One region of the Bacillus sp. LH1 genome, then DNA from elsewhere that is predicted to be linked to it. Evidence: riboswitches for the same ligand, from Rfam matches in the RefSeq annotation. Region 1 holds a riboswitch; each other region holds the start of a gene.

Region 1 (7,117 bases):
TAGGTATCATTACTATTACATAAATAATTCCAAACTCTACTGATTTACTTTTAAAAGAAGACATTCTAAACGCAAAAACCGTTCCAATAATTGTAATAGTTAAAACGATAGGATAACCAATTACCTGTACATTTGTTAACGTAAATTGTTGATTCGGATTTCCAAATAAAATATTGGTTAGTAACCAATACCCACCTATCCCAATAATCATTCCTAAAACACTCTTTATACTTCCGCCTTTATCCTTCTCCATCTCTTTCGCTAATTCTTCCGCATACTCTTTTGGCGAATCACCAAATATATTACTTACCGTTTTTCCTTCTTTCTCACCTTCAATTAAATGAGGTTCTGCATCTTCTAAAAAAGCGTCAACATCTTCTTCTTTAATTCCTTTCGTTATTAAATACACTTTCGTATCAATTAAAAACTTTTCTCCTTCTTTAGAAATCATCATGATAATCCCTCCCTTATTAAACCGTCTCTCTTCTATTCGTCTTCATCATAATTTCAAGGAAAATTAAAATAAACAAACTTCCGTATAAACATATAATTTGAAATAACATTGGAACAAGGTCTTCCGTTGTAAATGTTTTAAACACTAACATAATTGAAAGTGGAATGATTAAATATAAGTTTTTAAACCATCCTTCAAAATATATATTTATAGCTACTGTGATGATAAAAATCCCACCAGCCACTATATAACTTTGCACTTCGGTGAATGTGAGCATTTTTGTCGGATATATCACGTCTAATATCGTAACAGCTCCTAATAAAAACATTGGAGCGATCATAACTAAAGACCACATAGAAAACCATGTTTTTGTAAAACTTGTTACGAAGGCCATTTTGCGAAGTAGAAAATTAGGACCTATAACAACTAAAATCAATGAAAAACTATAACCGATACACTGAATAAGTGAAATCTGTAACATTCCATGATTCACTATTAAGATAGAAGCAATAATCCAAAACGATACGATATTCATTACTGTAAAACCAATTTGCTTCCACGTTTCCTGTCTATCTCTTTCCATTACTTTGACAAGTTCATTTGCATATTCTTTCGGTGAGCTTCCGAAAATATCTTCTACACTTTTCCCATCACTCTCACCCTCAATTAAATGGAGTTCCGCATCTTCTATAAAATTTTCAATATCGCTTTCTTTCACACTCTTTGCCGTCAAAAATAATCTCATATCTAACAAAAACTTTCGCGCTTCACTTGATAGCATTATTTTCTCCTTCCCTTCCCTTCAAGTAGACGTTCTACACTACTTTGCATCGTTTCCCAGCGATCCATAAATTCATCAAGTGCTTCCTCGCCTTTTTCTGTTAATGTATAATATTTTCTCTTTGGACCAGATGGAGATTCCTTCATTACGCTTGTTATTAGTCCTTCTTTTTGCATTCGTATTAATAACGGATAAATACTTCCCTCACTCGCCATTGTAAAACCATACTTCGCTAGCTTTTCACTCATTTCATAACCGTATATTTCGCCTTCAGAAATAATAGCAAGTAAGCATCCTTCTAAAATCCCTTTCAGCATTTGACTTGTCGACATAATTCAAATCCTCCTACTATCTTGCTTTACAAGATAGATAAGCGTAAGTATCTTGCTTTACAAAATAGTATAGCAAAGACTATTTTGCAAAACAAGATAGCTAACGATATTTTTTCCAAATGTTTGCAGGAATTTCATTATAGCTTCTCTAAATAGAGCACTATGAAAACTTTATTATGAAGGGATGTTTTTCATCATGGTTACAAATCGAGTTGTCTTTTTAACAGGTGCTGCAAGTGGCATTGGTTATGAAATGGGAAAGGCTTTTGCAAAAGAAGGTGCAAAAGTTGTGATTACCGATCGGCTTGAAGAACGTGCAAAAGAAGCTGCTGAACAATTACAAAATGAAGGTTTTCAAGCTATCGGTTTAAAATGTGACGTTACATCTGAAGAGGAAATTACAGCAGCAATTTCTCAAACAGTTGATCATTTCGGTTCATTACATATATTAATTAACAACGCAGGAATGCAACACGTTTCACCCATTGAAGACTTTCCAACTGAAAAGTTCGAGCTACTAATTCAAATTATGCAAATTGCTCCGTTTATTGCAATTAAGCATGCCTTTCCGATTATGAAACAACAAAAATATGGTCGTATTATTAATGTCGCTTCTATTAACGGCCTTGTCGGGTTTGCTGGAAAAGCTGCCTACAATAGTGCAAAACATGGCGTAATTGGATTAACAAAAGTTGCCGCTTTAGAAGGTGCTACGCATGGTATTACTGTTAATGCCCTTTGCCCTGGTTATGTTGATACCCCCCTTGTACGTAATCAACTACAAGACTTAGCTACTACACGAAATGTACCACTTGAAAATGTTTTAGAAGATGTTATTTATCCACTCGTTCCACAAAAGCGCTTATTACAAGTACAAGAAATTGCAGATTATGCGATGTTTTTAGCGAGTGAAAAAGCTAAAGGTATAACTGGTCAAGCTGTCGTTATCGATGGTGGTTATACCGCTCAATAAAAATAAAGTTTGCTCAAGAAGAGCAAACTTTATTTTTTATCCCGAGGATCTTCGTACTTTATTAATTGCCGCGGGAGCTTCTCAATTGCAACAATTACCCCCTCTAATTTACTTTCAATACGGTGGAGTAAATATAATGTTACAACAATCGGAAACCCTACATTACCTATCATCTTGATCCACTCTTCCACCCTCTTCCCCTCCTTTCATTATATAAGTAAGAGAAAACACTGCATTTAGGCATAAAAAAACAAGCTATTATGTATTAGCTTGTTTTTCAAATAATGATGCAATTTCTCGTTTATAGTCCCCGCGTATAATACCTTTCTCAGTAATAATTCCTGTAATTAATTCATTCGGTGTTATGTCAAATGCTGGATTATAAACATCCGTTCCAATTGGTGCTACTTGTTTTCCAAAGATTTTCGTAACTTCTGTTTCATCTCTTTCTTCAATAATAATTTCGGCTCCAGTTTCTTTCGTAACATCAAATGTTGACAGTGGCGCAGCAACGTAAAATGGGATATTAAAGTACTTTGCTAAAATAGCTAAATTCATTGTCCCTATTTTATTGGCTGTATCTCCATTTGCGACAATTCGATCCGCCCCCACAATAATTGCGTTTATTTCTTTCGTTTGAATAGCATGAGCTGCAGTATTATCTGTTATAAGGGTCACATCAATATTTGCTTGCTTCAATTCCCACGTCGTTAAGCGACCACCTTGTAAAACTGGTCTCGTTTCACACGCATATGCATGTAAACGCACACCTTTCTCTTTTCCAATATAAAAGGGAGCTAATGCAGTTCCATATCTGGCAGTTGCGATACTTCCAGCGTTACAGATTGTTAAAATATTATCGCCATCTTTAAAACATGTTAACGCATATTCCCCAATATTTCGACACACCTCCTCATCTTCCTGTTGAATGCGAAGCGCTTCTTCTTCTAATATTTTTTGCGCTTCTTTTATTGTAGTAATCTCTCGAATAGATTCTCTCATACGATCAATTGCCCAAAATAAATTTACTGCCGTTGGGCGTGATGTCCCTAAATAGTTACAGTCTCTATTAAACTTCTTTTGAAATTCTTCGATATGTAAAGTATTATATTTTTTCACTGCAAGCGCCAAGCCAAATGCAGCTACAATTCCAATTGCAGGCGCTCCGCGTACTTCTAACATTATGATACTTTTCCAAACCTCTTCAATAGTCGTTAATGTTTTGTATTCTGTGCTATGTGGCAATTTCGTTTGATTTAATACCGCAATTGCATCCCCTTTCCAACTTACAGATCTCGGAACCGTAACGATTGTACTCATGCTTTTACACCCCTTGAAACTGTCTGTTGAAATAATGTTCGAAACAGTTGAATATCAGCACTTTTAGATTCATATTTTATTAGTTCTTTTCCTAAGGATAGCGCTTGTTTCTTAGCTTGAATTCTTGTTTCTTTATTTTCTATTTCATCTAAATCTGCTACATGAGCTAAACCAATTGTTCTACGAATTAGTTCACATCCGGCAAATCCAACAGCATCAGTAAAGATATTTTGCAAAATAATTGGTAACCATTGTTTTTCTTTCGTATATGCTTCTACACCTTCTCCAATCCATAACTTTGTAAAAGTCTCTACAAAATAACTCCACGTCTTTTCTATATGGAAAAATAGTACACTTCTCTTTTCTTCTTCTCTAGATAACGCATTTAATAATAGATTTGCAATAAATTGACCTATGTCAAACCCAAATGGGCCATATGTCGCAAATTCTGGATCAATCACTTTCGTTTCAGAAGGTGACGAAAAAATACTACCAGTATGTAAATCACCATGAATAAGAGTTTCTTTTCTTGTTAAGAACTTATATTTATATTGTGCTACTTTTAGTTTTAAAGTTTTATCACTCCAAAGTTCATCAACCACGAGCTGTAAATCTGGCTCATAATCATTTGTATCATAATGCCCAAACGGATCTGTAAACACTAAATCCTCTGTAATTTTACATAGGTCCGGATTTACAAAGGTACCTTCTAGTATCCTCTTCTCTTCTGACTGTAAACCAAAATCTGAAGTGTAAAATAAAACATGTGCTAGAAAACGACCAATATGCTGGGATAAAAGCGGATATTCTTCTCCGTCTATTAATCCTTTTCTTGTAATTGTTAGTCTTGATAAGTCTTCTATTACCGTTATCGCTAACTCTTCGTCATGACTGTACACTACTGGAACATAATCCGGTACATACTGCGCAAAAATTTGTAATGCCTTGCTTTCAATCGTTGCTCTTTTTATAGACAATGGCCAGCTTTCACCAACTACTTTCGCATAAGGCAGTGCTTGTTTTATTATAATGGATTTCTCTCCATCATCTAATTTGAACACGTAATTTAAGTTTCCATCTCCAATTTCATGACAAATGACATTTGCCTTCTCTTCAAAATAGCCATAATCTTTCGCATATTGTACAGCTGTTATTTCTGTTAATGAATAATATCCCATCTTCTTCTCCCCCTTTTTAAATTCAGAGGTTTTTCTAACATAGAAAAACCTCTTTCCACTAAGAAAGAGGTTTGAAGTTTATCTTCTCCCCTCTTATCTGCCAGAAAGTTTTACTTTCTGCTGGAATTAGCACCGTGCCTTTTGGCGTAATAAACGCCCCATTTCACAATGGTATTACGGTCGGTTGCTGGGCTTCATCGGGCCAAATCCCTCCACCTGCTCTTGATAAGAGTTGTATAATTTTTTGAATTTTTAACTTTATGTTGAAGACTATACCAAGAATAAAAATCACTTGTCAACATTTTATTTGTATAATTCTGGACGGCGATCCGCAAAAACTGGAATTCCTTTACGTACTTCTTTAATTTTCTCGAATTCAAGCTCTCCAAATAAAATTGATTCCTCTTCATTCGCCTCTACTACAACTTCACCCCAAGGATCCACAATTAAAGAATGACCTGCAAACACATTATTCGGATCCTTCCCTGCTCTATTACACGCAACAACATAACACTGATTTTCAACTGCTCTTGCTTGCAATAGCAAACGCCAATGTGCTAAACGAACTAATGGCCATTCAGCTACAACAAATAATACTTTTGCCCCTTTAGCAGTATGAACACGCATCCACTCTGGAAAACGAATATCATAACAAATTGTTCCAGCGCATTCAACATCATCTAGCTTAAATTCGCCCGTACCATTACCAGCTATTAAATATTTATGTTCATCCATAAGCTGAAATAAATGTACTTTACTATATTCGTTGACTAACTGTCCTTCATTATTTACAACATACATCGTATTTGTAACGCCTTGCTCTGTTTGCTTTGCTATGGACCCACCAACAATATGTACATCATATCGCTTCGCCCATTCTATTAACTTTTCTTTCGTTTCCACTCCATCCCTATCTGCAATTTCAGAAAGTCTCGTTAAATCATATCCTGTTGTCCATAGTTCTGGTAAGACGATAACATCTGGCCTTTCCTTCATAGCTTCACTTATTTTATTTTTAGCATTCTCAATATTTTTTTCTACATCTCCAAAAACAATATCCATTTGAATACATGCGACTTTCATTTTTTCAGCCCCATTCTTATTTTTCTCTTTACAAAATACTGGAAAGATTATATCATTTGTCACTAGAATTGTAACAACTTTCAAAAGAGGTGGAAAGTATGAAATTATTTCAACCTTCTGAGATAGTAACATCATTGCCAACACAATTTTTCGCTTCACTTGTTGCAAAAGTTAACAAAGTCGTTGCAGCTGGTCACGATGTTATTAATCTAGGTCAAGGTAATCCAGATCAACCAACACCGCAGCATATCGTAAAAGCTTTACAAGATGCTGCCGAAAAGACCATTCATCATAAATATCCGCCATTTCGCGGACATGAAAGCTTAAAGGAAGCCGTGGCTACATTCTATAAACGTGAATATGGCGTCGAATTAAACCCAAAAACTGAAGTTGCTATTTTGTTTGGTGGGAAGGCTGGACTAGTAGAATTACCGATTTGTTTTACAAATCCTGGTGATACGATTCTCGTTCCGGATCCAGGTTATCCAGATTATTTATCAGGGGTTGCTTTAGCAAAAGCACACTTTGAAAGAATGCCACTTATTGCAGAAAATAACTTTTTACCAGATTATACGAACATTGATGCCTCTATTGCAGAGCGTGCAAAATTAATGTTTTTAAACTATCCAAATAATCCTACCGGTGCTACTGCATCAAAAGATTTTTTTGATGAAACCATTCACTTTGCTAATAAACATAATATATTAGTTGTTCACGATTTTGCTTATGGCGCTATCGGATTTGATGGTCAAAAACCTGTTAGTTTCTTGCAAGCAGATGGTGCGAAAGATATAGGAATTGAAATTTACACATTATCAAAAACTTTCAATATGGCTGGCTGGCGCATCGCTTTTGCTGTAGGGAATGAAAGTGTGATTGAAACAATTAACCTATTACAAGATCATATGTATGTTAGTATATTCGGTGCAGTTCAAGATGCCGCTCGAGAAGCGCTATTAAGTTCACAGTCTTGTGTAATAGACCTTGTAAATAGTT
Region 2 (7,690 bases), 2.5 Mb from region 1:
GGTTTCTCTTATCAAGTAGCATATGCAAGCAAGGCGTTCTTGTGCATGGAGATGTGCCGAGTAGCTCGTGAAGAGAATATGTCATTAGACGTTGTTTCTGGGGGAGAATTATATACTGCGCTCCAAGCAGGATTTCCGGCATCACGTATTCATTTTCATGGAAATAATAAAACAGAAGAAGAAGTAGTGATGGCTCTTCAGGCGAATATCGGTTGTTTTGTCGTAGATAATTTCTTTGAATTAGAAGTTTTACACGATTTAGCGATGCAACATGGGAAATTTGTGAACATATTAATTCGTGTAACGCCTGGAGTAGAGGCGCACACACATGAATATATTACAACAGGTCAAGATGATTCGAAATTTGGATTTGGTGTTTCAAATGGTCAAGCAATGCAGGCAATTGGATTGGCTTTACAAAAATCCAATTATAATGTGCTAGGGATCCATTCACATATTGGGTCGCAAATATTTGAAACAGCTGGTTTTGTTCGAGCAATTGAAGTTCTTCGCCAATTTTTAGAAGAAGTGAGAGAGCAAACAAACTATGTAGTAAAAGTGTTAAATGTAGGCGGGGGATTTGGAATACGTTACACAGAGTCAGATACACCATTAACTCTTGAGACATATGTGCGAGCTGTAACAAGTGCAGTGAGAGAACAATTTACTGTATGTGAATATCCATTGCCAGAAATATGGATTGAGCCAGGCCGTAGCATTGTAGGTGATGCTGGGACAACAATTTATACAGTTGGATCTGTGAAAGATATTCCTGGTATTCGGAAATATGTATCAGTCGATGGTGGAATGACAGATAATTTAAGACCTGCTTTATATAATGCGCGTTATGAAGCGATGTTAGCGAATCGAGCGAATGATGAGAATGAGGAACTCGTTTCGATTGCCGGGAAATGCTGTGAGAGTGGAGACATGTTGATTTGGGATATTCATTTACCGAAAGTCGCTGCTTCTGATTTACTAGCAGTTTCCTGTACAGGAGCATACGGGTACTCGATGGCGAATAATTACAATCGGATTCGAAGACCAGCCGTTGTCTTTGCAAAAGGCGGAACATCGCAAGTAGTTGTGGAACGCGAAACATATGAAAATATTATTGGGAACGATCGCATACGTATTAAAGAGCTTGTCTAAATAGGAAAAGGAGTTGTTCGAATGGGCAATTCCTTTTTTATAAAATAAAATAATTAAAATATATCGGAAAACTAGGATTGAAAAAAATCAGAATTGTGATAAAATACAAATACAAAGCTTATCAAGAGAAGCGGAGGGAACTGGCCCGAAGAAGCTCGGCAACCTGCTTATAGAAAGCAAGGTGCTAAATCCAGCAAAATGGGATCCATTTTGAAAGATAAGGTAAAATATATTACCGAACAGTCTTTTCGAAATGGGAAAGATTTTTTTTATGAATAAAAAAGGGGGGCTGTTCGCGTGAGTGTACGGGAACATTTTGATGAAGTATCCGAGAAGATTGAAGCGATGCTTGCTGATATGAAATATGGTTCAATTACAATTGTTGTGCAAGATGGAAAAGTAATTCAGTTAGAGAAAAGTGAAAAAGTACGTTTAAAGTGAAAAGCGCTGACTAGAAAAACTAGAGGCGGTTTTAACCTATTTTCATTAGGTTAAAACCGTCTTTTTGCTTTTACAGGGGGAAAAAACATGTTGACGTATGAAACGTGGGAAGAAAATGTTGTTTCGTTTTCGGAAGAAGATGAAACAAAAGGTGCGTTATCAGTATTAAATTGGGCTTATAAAGAATATAAAGATGAGGTTGTCTACGCATGTAGCTTTGGGGTGGAAGGTATGGTATTGCTGCACATTATAAACCAAGTAAATCCATCTGCTAAAGTTGTATTTTTGGATACAAATGTTCATTTTCAAGAAACGTATGAATTAATTCGAAAAGTGCGGGAACGATTTCCTTCATTGAATATTATAGAAAAACAGCCAGAACTTACACTTGATGAACAGGCGAAGTTGCATGGTGAAAAACTGTGGGAGAGCAATCCGAATCTTTGTTGTAAGATTAGAAAAATTTTACCTTTAGAAAAATCATTAGTCGTGGAAAAAGCATGGATATCGGGCTTAAGAAGGGAACAATCAGAAACACGTAAGCATACAAAGTTTATAAATCAAGATCATCGTTTTCAATCTATTAAAGTTTGTCCACTCATTCATTGGACGTGGAAAGAAGTTTGGCGATATGTATACAAACATAGCTTGCCGTATAACCCGTTGCATGATGTTGGCTATCCAAGTATTGGGTGTGAGAAATGTACGTTACCTGTAGGGGATGGTGGCGATTCAAGAGATGGTAGATGGGCTGGAAAAGTGAAAACTGAATGTGGTCTTCATTACCAATAAGATGAATCTTGAAATAAAGCTAAGAGAGGATATAGAAAAATGAGCATAGTAAACGAATTAGTAAACCGTATAGATGAGACATATGACGTATCACAAATTGAAAAAGAAATTAAATTAGACAATATTGCGTTAAGTGATTTAGAACTATTGGCGACAGGTGGATATAGCCCCCTTACTGGTTTTTTAGGGAAGGAAGATTATGATTCTGTTGTAGAAACGCTTCGTTTAGCAAATGGTAGTGTGTGGAGTATACCAATTACATTACCGGTAACAGAAAAAGTCGCAGAAAGCCTGAAGGCTGGAGAGGAAGTAAAGCTTGTCAACAATGGAAATATATACGGTGTCATTCAAATAGAAGATATTTTTGTACCAGATAAAGAAAAAGAAGCGTTACTTGTATATAAAACAACGGATGAGGCTCATCCAGGAGTGAAAAAATTATATGAACGACCAAACGTTTACGTTGGAGGAACTATTATTCTAACAAAACGCTTTGAAAATAATCAATTTCCTTCTTATCATTTAGACCCAATTGAAACGAGGGAAGCATTTAAAAAACGTGGGTGGAAAACAGTGGTCGGATTTCAAACGAGAAACCCGGTACATCGTGCCCATGAGTATATTCAAAAATCTGCTCTTGAAATTGTAGATGGTCTCTTTTTAAATCCGCTCGTTGGAGAAACGAAATCGGATGATATTCCTGCTGATGTAAGAATGGAAAGCTATGAAGTACTTCTTCAAAACTATTATCCGAAAAATCGTGTCTTTTTAAGTGTATTTCCTGCTGCCATGCGTTACGCAGGACCAAGGGAAGCGATATTTCATGCGTTAGTAAGAAAGAATTTTGGATGTACCCACTTTATAGTAGGGCGTGATCATGCTGGAGTAGGAGATTATTACGGAACGTATGAAGCGCAAGAAATCTTCACAAATTTTACGATAGAAGAGTTAGGAATTACACCACTATTCTTTGAGCATAGTTTTTACTGCACGAAATGTGAAGCGATGGCTTCAACGAAAACATGTCCGCACGGAAAAGAAGATCATGTTATTTTATCGGGTACAAAAGTAAGAGAATTATTAAGAAACGGTGAGATTCCGCCAAGTACATTTAGTCGTAAAGAAGTAGTGGAAGTGCTAATTAAAGGCTTGAAAAAAGAAGTAGTAACAGAATAGGGAGAGAACGAGATGGATACGAATATTACTTGGCATACAGCTTCGGTTTCAAAAGATGAGAGAAGAGTGAAGAATGGACATCATAGTTTTGTAATTTGGTTTACTGGTTTATCAGCTTCGGGTAAATCTACAGTAGCGAATGCGGTCGCTCGTAAACTGTTTGAAAAGAATATTGGAAATTATGTGCTGGATGGGGATAACATTCGCCACGGTTTAAATAAAGACTTAGGATTTTCTGAAAGTGATCGCATGGAAAATATAAGACGTATTGGCGAAGTGGCAAAGTTATTTGTAGACCAAGGAGCAGTTGTCCTTACAGCATTTATTTCACCATTTCGAGTAGACCGCAAACAAGTAAGAGATTTATTAGCGGCAGATGAATTTATTGAAATTTTTGTGAAGTGTCCGATTGAAGAGTGTGAGAAACGTGATCCGAAAGGACTTTATAAAAAGGCAAGAAAAGGTGATATTAAGGATTTCACAGGTATTGATTCGCCTTATGAAGAGCCAGAGCAAGCGGAATTAATTGTAGAAACGCACAAATATTCTATTGAAGAATGTGCAGAACAAATCGTGAAGTACTTACAAGAGCGTAGTTTTATATAGGGGGATAAACAATGAGTTATGAAAAAGTATGGGCTAACAATGAAAAATTAAATCAGACCGAGAAAAATAAATTAGAAAAAGATGGCTTAGAAATTTTTAATGATATTCCTTACTATGCGGAAAATGGTTTCGAATCTATTCCGAAAGAAGAGTGGGATGCCTTTAAATGGGCAGGCTTGTATTTACAAAGACCGAAAGAAGCTGGTTATTTTATGATGCGGGTAAATATTCCGTCAGGGATTATTACAAATGCACAGGCAGAAGTACTTGCTTCTATCGCTGAAGATTATGGACGTAATGTAATAGATATTACGACGAGACAGGCGATTCAGTTTCACTGGTTAGAAATTCAGCAAATTCCAGATATTTTTAAAAGATTAGCAAGAGTTGGGTTATCTTCAGCGGGGGCTTGTGGTGATATAACGCGGAATATTACAGGTAATCCGCTTGCTGGCATTGATGCAAATGAACTATTCGATACAACGCATATTGTAAAAGAAGTATATGATTACTTCCAACATAATGAAGAGTTTTCTAACTTGCCACGTAAATTTAAAATGTCTATTAGTTCTAATATTTATAATTCAGCAAACGCAGAAATTAACTGTGTTGCATTTACGCCTGCAACGAAAGAAATAGATGGTGAGAAAAAAGTTGGTTTTCATATAAAAGTAGGTGGAGGATTATCAGCTCGACCGTATTTAGCTGATGAATTAGATGTATTCGTTTTACCAGAAGAAGTGAAGGCGGTGGCGATTGCGATTGCTACTATATTCCGTGATTTTGGATATCGTGAAAAACGTCATTTAGCTCGGTTGAAATTTCTTGTTGCGGACTGGGGAGCAGAGAAATTTAAAGAGAAACTAATAGAGTATACAGGGCCTTTACAAAGTAAAGGGGAAAGTGCACTCAAAGGATGGAATGCAGGCTATTTTTATGGTGTTCAAGACCAAAAACAAAAGGGATTAAAATATGTAGGTTTTAATGTACCGGTAGGTCGTTTACATGCAGAAGAAATGTTTGAGATTGCAAGAATCGCAAAGCAATATGGAAATGGACAAATTCGTACATGTAACTCGCAAAACTTCATTATTCCGAACGTTCCTCCGGAAAATGTAAAAGGATTACTTAGTGAACCGCTGTTTGAAGCGATATCTGCTAGCCCGAAATCATTTATTGGTCATGCGGTTTCATGTACCGGTATTGAATATTGTAATCTTGCACTAGTAGAAACGAAAGAAAGATTACGAAAAATTGCAGAATACTTAGATACACAAATTGCACTCGATGTTCCAGTTCGAATTCATATGGTAGGCTGCCCGAATTCATGTGGTCAACGTCAAATTGCTGACATTGGGCTACAAGGGGTGAAAATGAAAACGAAGGAAAAAGGTATTGTTGAAGCGTTTGAAATATACGTAGGTGGAACATTGTTAGATGGCGGTGCCTACAATCAAAAGTTAAAAGGAAAAATAGATGGCGAGGATCTACCTGATGTACTCGCATCATTTATAAGTTATTTCAAAGAGAATAAATTACCAGCCGAAACATTTTATGATTTTGTAGGTCGTGTTGGTGTAGATACATTACAAATAGCGTTAAATAACGTGCTAGAAGAAGTAATAGCGTCTTAGGAGGGACGATATGGATTTATATCGATTTGAAGCTGTGTTAGTAAATAGTATTGTTCCGATTGTTGTTGTTGCTCAAAGTGAAGAACAGGCATTTAAGCTTGCGGAGATTGAGCTTGAAAAGCATTTTTTACCGTTGCCAGAGGTAAAAGAGATTTCTTTGTTTGAAAAAAAGAAGATTCGAAAAGGTGGGGCATTTGTTATCCATGAGTAGAGATCAGTAATACGAAAAAATAAAAACTTCCATTCTTATATACGAATGGAAGTTTCATTTTAATAGAAGAAATGAGGAGAGATGATGGGGAAGGTTTATATTGTTGGAGCGGGTCCTGGCGATCCAGATTTAATTACTGTTAAAGGGTTGAAATGTATTGAGAAGGCAGATGTTATTTTATACGACCGACTTGTGAATAAAGAGCTGCTTTCATACGCAAAGCCTGACGCGGATTTAATTTATTGTGGAAAACTCCCGAATTATCACACGATGAAGCAAGAGACAATTAACACGTTTCTTATTAAGTATGCGAAAAAAGGAAAAGTTGTAACGAGGCTTAAGGGTGGCGATCCATTTGTGTTTGGTAGAGGGGGAGAAGAAGCTGAAGCATTAGCAAAGCAAGGTGTACCATTTGAAATCATTCCTGGTATTTCAGCTGGAATAGCTGCTCCTGCTTATGCGGGCATTCCAGTGACGCACCGTGATGCAAGTGCAAGTTTTGCTATTGTGACTGGGCATAGGAAAGAAGGTGCTGAAGAAGAAGTGAAATGGGAAAGTTTAGCGAAAGGTGTAGAGACTTTAGCGGTATATATGGGGGTTAGTAATTTGCCCTACATATGTGAGCAACTTATGAAGCATGGAAAAGATAAAAGTACGCCAGCTGCTATTATTGAGCAGGGGACGACGTCTATGCAACGCACAGTTGTTGGAACGTTAGGGACAATTGTAGATGTTGCGAAAAAAGAGCAAATTCAAAATCCGAGTATGATTGTAATTGGAGAGGTTGTCCGTTTTAGAGAAAAAATTCATTGGTTTGAGAAGCAGACAGAAAATGCTTATCAAGTAAGTGGAGTGTTGTAAAATGAAAGCCGTCTTATATATATGTCATGGAAGTCGTTTGAAGACAGCGAAAGAAGAGGCGATTCAATTTATTACATCGTGCATGAGCCGTATAGAAGCGACTATTCAAGAAGTTTGTTTTTTAGAGTTAGCGAATCCTTCTATTGAAGATGGTTTTCGTACATGTGTGAAGCGTGGGGCCACTGAGATTATTGCTATCCCTGTTTTTTTATTAGCGGCAGGTCATGTAAAAAAAGATATCCCTTTTGAATTGGAAAAGTTAACTAATCAATTTTCGGATGTTAAAGTTACCTATGGTAATCCGTTTGGTGTATCAGAAACACTTGTTAAATCGGTGTATAGCGGAAGTGGCATCAAACAGGAAGATAAAAATGAAGTGACGTTACTTCTTGTTGCAAGAGGGAGCAGTGATCCTGAAGTATTAAGAGATATAAACTGGATTGCTTCTTTATTTCAAACAAAAGAGAAGGTTAAAAAAGTAGAAGTTTGTTATTTAGCGGCTGCAGAGCCAAAATTTGAGGAGAAGTTAAAGGAAGTTGTAGAACGAAAAGAAAAGAACATCGTTGTACTGCCTTACTTGTTATTTACAGGTTTACTTATGAAACATATTGAGAAAGAAGTGCGCCAATATGAAGTGGAAGAGATAAAAATTAGTCCATATTTAGGGAAGAATGAAGCGTTTCAAGATATGTTAATTCAGAAAACGACGGAGTTATTGAAAGGAGATCAGTATGTATCCACTTACAGTGCGAGTTAATGAGAAACGCGTTGTTGTTATTGGCGGGGGAAAAGTTGCAGGATTTAAAATTATTCCTTT
Region 3 (7,690 bases), 1.6 Mb from region 1:
TGGCAATAACCGCTACTGCTCCGCCAATGGATGTCCACACATGGTATTTTCCAATCTCATAACCAGCCTTTTCCTGCGCAACCTTTCGTGCTAACGAAGTCTTCTCAGTATTACGCTGCACAGCACCTAAAATGCCCATTACAATTTGAAGAATATATACATGCCATACTTCCGTGGCAATCGGAAAGCAAAGCATTAAGATTGCCATGGACCAAGCGTATATGATTAATAATTTTTTATCACCTACTTGATCAGATATCTTTCCCACTAGTGGATATACAAGTGCTGATGTTAAAGCAAATAAGCCATACGCCCAGCCAAATTGCGAGAAGCTATTTCCAACGTTTCGAAGCAATAATATATAAAAAGGAAATACCATACTTCCTGCCATCATGATGATACTTTGCGAAGCCACAAATCTTCTATATGTCATTTCGTATACTCCCTATAAAATAAATTCACAAATCTCTCTTCTGAATCTACTTCCTTCTTTTTCTTGAGAAATTCTTCAATACGAGGATATGCCCTCTTTAACTGCTCTTTCGTTGGATAAGAATAGTACGGCAAATAGTAACTACCGTTATGCTTTAAAGTAACATCAATCATCTTCCGAATGACATCCTCTGTTTTCTTTATCTCACTCTCTGAGCGTCCCTGGTTAATCAAAAGAACCAGCGCAAACATATCATCTTTCGCATAGGACAAAACTGCATTTTCATTCTTTTCCACGTAACGAATCGTAATGTTGAGTAAATTAAACTCTTCTTCATTTAATACGTTACGTAAATCATCTATATACTCCGTGAAAGCATCTATAGGCACAAAGTATTCTTGTAACACTTCGGTCCTATTTGGATTTTCATATTCCATAAAAGCACTATCTGATCTCATAACATTATTACGCGTCTCATACTTTCCATCTGTACGTTCAAAATAACCTCTTTGTATATCCCAAAATGTATTCTTTCCCCAATCACTATAACGTGATAACCCAAGTAAAAATTTCGGTACCGCTATAATATTTTCTTCCTTTAATTCACTGTACTCTTCTCTCATATTTTGATTTTGTGCCAAAATATAATCTGTCACATACATCTCTTTTAAAAATGAATTTGGAGCAACAGAAATACGCGCTAAGTGCATACGAACATTTTCATCTCTTTTCACTTTCTCTTTGAAATAAGATACGTATTCTTTATAATCTATCATTCTCGTGTGCATTTCATATAATTCATCATCTGTTAACTTCAGCGTCACATCTAAAATAACTCCAAATAAACCGTAACCCCCAATGACATATGGAAATAACTCTGCATTTTCTTCTCTACTTACATTACGTACCGTGCCATCTGCCATTAACAATCTAAATGAATCTACTGTATCAATTAGTGCCTCATGACGAATATCACGCCCGTGTACATTTACACTTAATGAACCACCAACAGTAAAAATATTTTGAGACTGCATGACCTGTACCGCAAGGCCATATGGATTTATTTTCTTCTGAATATCATTCCACGTGACACCACTTTGAACTGTAATCTGCTTCTTCTCTGGATCAAATTCTAATATTTTATTATATCCTTTCATATCGAGCATCGTGCCATTTGGATAATATGTCTGTCCTCCTTGGCTATGTTGCATGCCTGCAATGGAAATTTTCTGTCCTGAAACTTTTGCATCTCGCACTAATTTTATTAACGAGTGCTCTTCCGTAGCACTTTCAACACGTTTTATTTTTGTCGGAAGCAATTTACCTACATCACTCATAATAGGATGATCAATTTGTTTTTTATACGTATGTACAGACGTTGCAAGCAAAACCGTATATGCAACAATGACCACTACTATCTTTCTTTTTTTCAAAGGACACTCTCCTTATTAGCAACAAAAAGAGATACCTGTTCTTTCAGGTACCTCTCTTGACAGTGATTACTTTGCTGCTGGCAATTGTATTGGATCAAATTTATCATACGATGTAAACTTCGCATCCGTAATAATGTGCGCTTTATCCTCACCATTGCTACTCATAACCATATCTATCTTTGCTGATTCATATTTAAAATCTTTTGTAATAATATATTCTCCATCTATTTCTTCTATCTTTGCATTTTGGCCTTGTAGCATTTGTTTCTGCTTTTCATCCATACTAGCTAACATACTCTCTGTCTCTTGCCCTTTTAATGCAAACTTCAGCTTATAATTATCTCCACTTTTCTCCATCTTCACTTTATTTAAAATTTCCGATGGAATCTCTAAATTATCTACCATTCCTTGAGTCGCATTCATTCCGTTAGCATTTAATTGTTCCTCTGGTACAGACATAACTTCACCCGTATTAGGATTTTTCAACTGACCAGCAATTTTGCCACCCACATCATAAACAACAACCTCTGTACCAGAAACATTCATTTCAGAACGAGAATTTTTTTTCTTCGGCTCTAATTGCATTTTGGCCTTTATTACATTCATCTCTGTTCCTTCAGCCTTTATTCCCACATCATATGTCATCGTTACATTTTCTTCGTTTTTAAAAGCTTCATTCGCTTTATTAAAAACATCCTTCGCTGTTAATTCCTTTTCTTTCTGCACAGCTTCTTTTTTCGGTTCATCAGTCTTTTTTGCTTTCTCATTACTACACCCTACTCCTAGACCGACTGCAAGTACTAAACTTGAAATTAAAATAATTTTTTTCATAACGTCCCCTCCTTCCCAAAAATAATATCATCTCTTTTCCTATGAAATCTATATAATTCGTAATATTCTTCTTTAAATTTATTTCCTATATAGCAACATGTTTGAGAAAAAGTTTAAATATGATGTAAATAATAACAACTCATTTCAGGAGGTCATTATGAAAGCTATTATTTGCACAAAGTATGGACCACCTAATGTTCTCCAACTTCAAAATATAGAAAAGCCTAAACCTAAAAAAAATGAAGTATTAGTTAAAATTCACGCAACAAGTGTATCGACTGGAGATTGTAGAATACGTGGCTTTAATAGCCCCCTCTTATTTTGGATTCCTATGCGGATCATATTAGGTTTCAGAAAACCGAGAAAACCTATACTTGGCGTAGAGTTATCCGGTGAAATCGAAGACATTGGAACAGATGTAACACAATTTAAAAAAGGAGATCAAGTTTTTGCATTAACAGAACTAAACCTTGGTGGTTATGCCGAATACACATGCGTGCATGAAAGTGGATTAATAGCATTAAAACCTACCAATGTGACATATGAAGAAGCTGCCGTTATTCCTTTTGGCGGAACTTCAGCATTGCACTTCCTTAGAAAAGGACAGATAAAAAAAGGGCAACGAGTACTTATATACGGCGCCTCTGGGTCAGTAGGGACAGCTGCCGTACAACTTGCGAAATACTTCGGGGCGACTGTCACAGCCATTTGTAGTAGTTCGAATTTCGATTTAGTAACAGCTTTAGGGGCAGACAACGTAATTGATTATATGAAAGAAGATTTTACTAAGCGGGGCGAGCACTATGATATTATATTTGATGCAGTTGGAAAATATAATAAGTCTCTTTGTACAGATGCATTAATGCCTAATGGAAAATATGTATCTGTGAACGGAATGATGGCAAAAGTCAGTAAAGAAGATATGAACCTACTAAAACAACTAGCTGAAACAGAAAAGCTAAAGCCTGTTATTGATAGAACTTACCGATTAGAAGAAATTGCTGAAGCTCATATATATGTAGAAAAAGGACATAAAAAGGGGAACGTTTCGATTACCTTAAAATAAAATATATTCTGAAAATATCATTGACAATTCTTTTTGTACGATTTACTATTAGTACCATATTCAAAACTACATACACATACTCTTATCAAGAGTGGCGGAGGGACTGGCCCGATGATGCCCGGCAACCGAGCTTATGACGTATAAGCTAAGGTGCTAATTCCTGCAAAACGAGTTTTCGTTTTGGAAGATAAGAGAGGAATCTATTTCGTCTATTCGGCACCTCTCTTATTTTTTGGGAGGTGCTTTTTATTTTGGAACGTATATGAAGGGGGATTTATAGATGAAAAAGGTATTATTAAGCATTGTAAGCGGAGCAGTATTATTATTAGGCGCATGTAGTGTGAGTTCAGATAAAGAGGTAAAAGAATTAGACGAGAAAAAGATTACTGTCGGTGTAACAGGTGGACCACATGAACAAATTTTTGAAAAGGTAAAAGAAGTTGCAGCAAAAGATGGCCTCGAAATTGATATAAAAGTATTTAATGATTATGTAGCGCCAAACGTATCATTAGATGAAAAAAGCCTTGATGTAAATAGCTACCAAACGAAATCGTATTTAGATGTATTTAAAGCTGAACGCAATATGAAATTAGCTGAAGTATTTTCAACAGTAACATTCCCTATGGGTGTATATTCTAAAGATATAAAAGATGTAAAAGACTTAAAAGAGGGCGATGCAATTGCTGTACCAAATGACCCAACGAATGAACTTCGAGCTTTAAAATTATTTGAAAAAGCAGGGGTTTTAAAAGTTGATCCAAAGGCTACAGAAAAAGCGACTGCAAAAGATGTAATTGAAAATCCAAAAAAATTAAAGATTGTCGAATTAGAGGCATCTCAATTACCAACGCAACTAAGTGAAGTGAAAGCAGCTGCAATTAACACAAACTTTGCATTAGGTGCAAAATTAAGTCCAGCGAAAGATTCTATTTTCCGCGAAGGAAAAGATTCACCCTATGTGAACTGGGTTGTTGTTCGTACTGAAAATAAAGATGATGCCGTTGTAAATAAATTAAAGAAAGCTTATCAATCTAAAGAAGTAAAAGAGTTTATCGAGAAAAAATTTGATGGTTCAGTTTTACCATCTTGGTAGGAGCTGACGATAATGATTGAATTAAAAAACATATCCAAAGTATTTACAACAAAAAAAGGGAATGTTGAGGCTCTTAAGTCTACTTCCCTTAAAGTAGAAAAAGGCGAGGTATTTGGAATCATTGGGTATAGTGGCGCTGGTAAAAGTACATTGATTCGATGTGTAAATTTATTAGAAAAACCAACGACAGGAAATATCATTGTAAACGAACAAGACTTAACAACGTTATCGACAAAAGAACTAGCAAAAGCGAGACAAAAAATCGGAATGATCTTTCAAGGATTCAATTTACTTAAAACTGTTACCGTTTATGAAAATATCGCATTACCGTTACGGCTTGCTGGCATTCCAAAAGCAGAAATTGAAAAAAGAGTAGAAAAGTATTTACGCATTGTCGATCTTTTTAATAGAAAAGATGCGTATCCAAGCGAACTTTCTGGTGGTCAAAAACAGCGTGTCGCAATTGCTCGTGCGCTATCACATGAACCTGAAGTGTTATTAAGTGATGAAGCAACGAGCGCATTAGATCCAGAAACAACCGATTCTATCCTTGATTTGCTATTAAAGATTAACGAAGAAATCGGAATTACGATTTTACTCATTACACATGAAATGAATGTCATCCAGCGTATATGTGACCGCGTTGCTGTTATGGAACATGGATCTGTAGTCGAAAGTGGGACTGTAAAAGATATTTTCACAAACCCACAACATGTAACAACGAAGAAATTTGTAAATAGCGCATTTGCAGCGAAAATTCCAGAAAAGGTACAGAAAGAACTACAAAGTACTGGAGAAATTGTAACACTTTCATTTATTGGCACTACTTCAGGGGAACCTGCCTTAGCCGTTGCCACAAAACGGTTCCAAGTATATCCGAATATTTTATCCGGTAATATTACGCAGTTAAAACATGAAGCATATGGGAAACTAGTCGTTCATATGCAAGGGGAACAAAATGAAATCCACCGTGCTTTATCATTTTTACAAGAGCAAGGAATCATCGTAGAAGGAGGTAGAACAGATTATGGGAAACAAGTCCTTTTTGGATGAATGGGGTAAAGTCATATGGGAAGCCACAATCCAAACCTTTCAAATGACATCTATTTCATTACTCATCTCGATCCTTATTGCACTGCCACTTGGTGTTACACTTGTTTTAACGAGACCTGGTGGACAGCATGAAAATAAAATCATCTATCCTATTCTTAATACGGTTATTAATGTTATTCGCTCTCTTCCATTTATCATTCTATTATTCTTCATTTTACCTTTTACAAAGTTTCTAATGGGAACATCCATTGGCGTACAAGGTGTTATCGTACCGCTTGTCGTCTTCACAGCCCCTTATATCGCACGTTTAATGGAGACAGCTTTACTAGAAGTCGATCGCGGTGTCATTGAAGCCTACCAAGCGATGGGAGTCTCTACTATAAAAATCATTTGGCACGTCCTGGTTAAAGAAGCTCGTCCCTCCCTTGTACTTGGATTAACAATCGCAACGATTGGCTTAATCGGCGCAACAGCAATGGCTGGTCTTGTAGGCGCTGGTGGGCTAGGGGACTTAGCATATCGCTTCGGACATTTACGCTATGAACCTGAAGTAATGTATGCAACTGTCTTTATTTTAATTATCCTCGTTCAAGGATTACAGTCTTTAGGGAATGGTGTTGCACGAAGATTGAAGAAAGATTAAAAAAAGAAGGTATCTCACCAAGGTGAGATACCTTCTTTTTTATCTTTTAAATCCACCTTCTGAATGAATAACTTGCCCAGTAATCCACTCAGCTTCTTCACTTACTAGAAATTTAATGAGTCTAGCTGCATCCTTTGGCTCACCAATTCTGCCAAAAGGAAACATCGGCTTTAACCCTTGTTTTATCTCTTCAGTCATCCATCCTGTATCAGTTGGTCCTGGATTAATTGCATTCACTGTTATTCCTAAATGAGCTACCTCTGCTGACAACGTACTAGTAAGAGCATCAATAGCTCCCTTCGTTGTTGCATACGCTAGTTCTCCTACCATAGGACCTTGAAATTGCCCCGAAGTCATATTCACAATTCTACCACCAGATTTTTTATCAAATCCTCGGGCAAATTGACTACTGAGCAATGTAGTCGCACGAATATTCACCATATAATGCTTATCTAATTCTTCAGCAGTCAACGTAGAGAAATCATTATTCGTAGAATATGCTGCATTATTAATTAATATATGAGGGTACCCTAATTGTTCAGTAACTTTATTTATAAGCTCTTTCGGTGCATCATTCTGAGTTAAATCTAACTCCATGCTTGATACTCTAACACCGTTTTGTAATAGCTCTTCTTCTAATTGTATTTGTTCATTTTTCTCAACGCCCCATGGCATCTCTTTATCATAATCCGTCCAATACGTAAAAAATATATCGTATCCTGATTCAGCCAATTCTTTGCAAATTGCTGCGCCTATACCGTCTAGACGACTTACCCCTGTAATAACTGCTACTTTATTTTTTAATTGGTTCATCATATACTCCTCCAAGTTTAAAGGACGCATATTTTATATAAGAGATATAAACTTTCCCACAAAAAAGACAGATACATAAAATAGGCACCTATCCTTATAAAAGGGATGTACAAGCCAAATATGCATTCCTTGAATGATTTACAGATAACTAAATAAACCCTCGCTTATGAGAGAAAAATTCATCTATCTAGTTTCTAATCATTACAAGTTCATCCACATATTGAGTCTTTGCCTCCTTTTGATATATCTCTATTATTAGTCTATCAAAAAAGATGAAATGTTACAAAAAATAAAACAATTACTCAAAACATATATTCGTTCACAT

Evidence for each region. Region 1 has a riboswitch for S-adenosylmethionine ahead of mtnK (S-methyl-5-thioribose kinase). Riboswitches for the same ligand answer to the same signal wherever they lie in the genome.
Region 2: another riboswitch for S-adenosylmethionine. It lies ahead of ACX9TM_RS07545 (YezD family protein); the one in region 1 lies ahead of mtnK (S-methyl-5-thioribose kinase).
Region 3: another riboswitch for S-adenosylmethionine. It lies ahead of ACX9TM_RS01060 (MetQ/NlpA family ABC transporter substrate-binding protein); the one in region 1 lies ahead of mtnK (S-methyl-5-thioribose kinase).

What each region holds. Positions count from the first base shown of each region.
Region 1 is NZ_CM175007.1:3,942,518-3,949,634, forward strand. Features, by position in the region: gene ACX9TM_RS20265 (DUF1129 domain-containing protein) at 1-454, opposite strand, end outside; gene ACX9TM_RS20270 (DUF1129 domain-containing protein) at 471-1,235, opposite strand; gene ACX9TM_RS20275 (PadR family transcriptional regulator) at 1,235-1,567, opposite strand; gene ACX9TM_RS20280 (3-hydroxybutyrate dehydrogenase) at 1,764-2,540, shown strand; gene ACX9TM_RS20285 (YvrJ family protein) at 2,570-2,731, opposite strand; gene mtnA (S-methyl-5-thioribose-1-phosphate isomerase) at 2,799-3,860, opposite strand; gene mtnK (S-methyl-5-thioribose kinase) at 3,857-5,038, opposite strand; SAM riboswitch class I at 5,129-5,270, opposite strand; gene ACX9TM_RS20300 (carbon-nitrogen family hydrolase) at 5,342-6,205, opposite strand; gene ACX9TM_RS20305 (pyridoxal phosphate-dependent aminotransferase) at 6,220-7,117, shown strand, end outside.
Region 2 is NZ_CM175007.1:1,429,446-1,437,135, forward strand. Features, by position in the region: gene lysA (diaminopimelate decarboxylase) at 1-1,152, shown strand, start outside; SAM riboswitch class I at 1,268-1,376, shown strand; gene ACX9TM_RS07545 (YezD family protein) at 1,450-1,593, shown strand; gene ACX9TM_RS07550 (phosphoadenylyl-sulfate reductase) at 1,681-2,385, shown strand; gene sat (sulfate adenylyltransferase) at 2,425-3,561, shown strand; gene cysC (adenylyl-sulfate kinase) at 3,574-4,167, shown strand; gene ACX9TM_RS07565 (nitrite/sulfite reductase) at 4,179-5,801, shown strand; gene ACX9TM_RS07570 (DUF3906 family protein) at 5,812-6,012, shown strand; gene cobA (uroporphyrinogen-III C-methyltransferase) at 6,097-6,873, shown strand; gene ACX9TM_RS07580 (sirohydrochlorin chelatase) at 6,875-7,630, shown strand; gene ACX9TM_RS07585 (NAD(P)-binding protein) at 7,605-7,690, shown strand, end outside.
Region 3 is NZ_CM175007.1:183,106-190,795, reverse strand. Features, by position in the region: gene ACX9TM_RS01080 (MFS transporter) at 1-433, opposite strand, end outside; gene ACX9TM_RS01075 (FAD-binding oxidoreductase) at 430-1,866, opposite strand; gene ACX9TM_RS01070 (DUF6612 family protein) at 1,933-2,697, opposite strand; gene ACX9TM_RS01065 (NAD(P)-dependent alcohol dehydrogenase) at 2,855-3,763, shown strand; SAM riboswitch class I at 3,843-3,957, shown strand; gene ACX9TM_RS01060 (MetQ/NlpA family ABC transporter substrate-binding protein) at 4,044-4,856, shown strand; gene ACX9TM_RS01055 (methionine ABC transporter ATP-binding protein) at 4,869-5,909, shown strand; gene ACX9TM_RS01050 (methionine ABC transporter permease) at 5,884-6,552, shown strand; gene ACX9TM_RS01045 (SDR family oxidoreductase) at 6,592-7,368, opposite strand.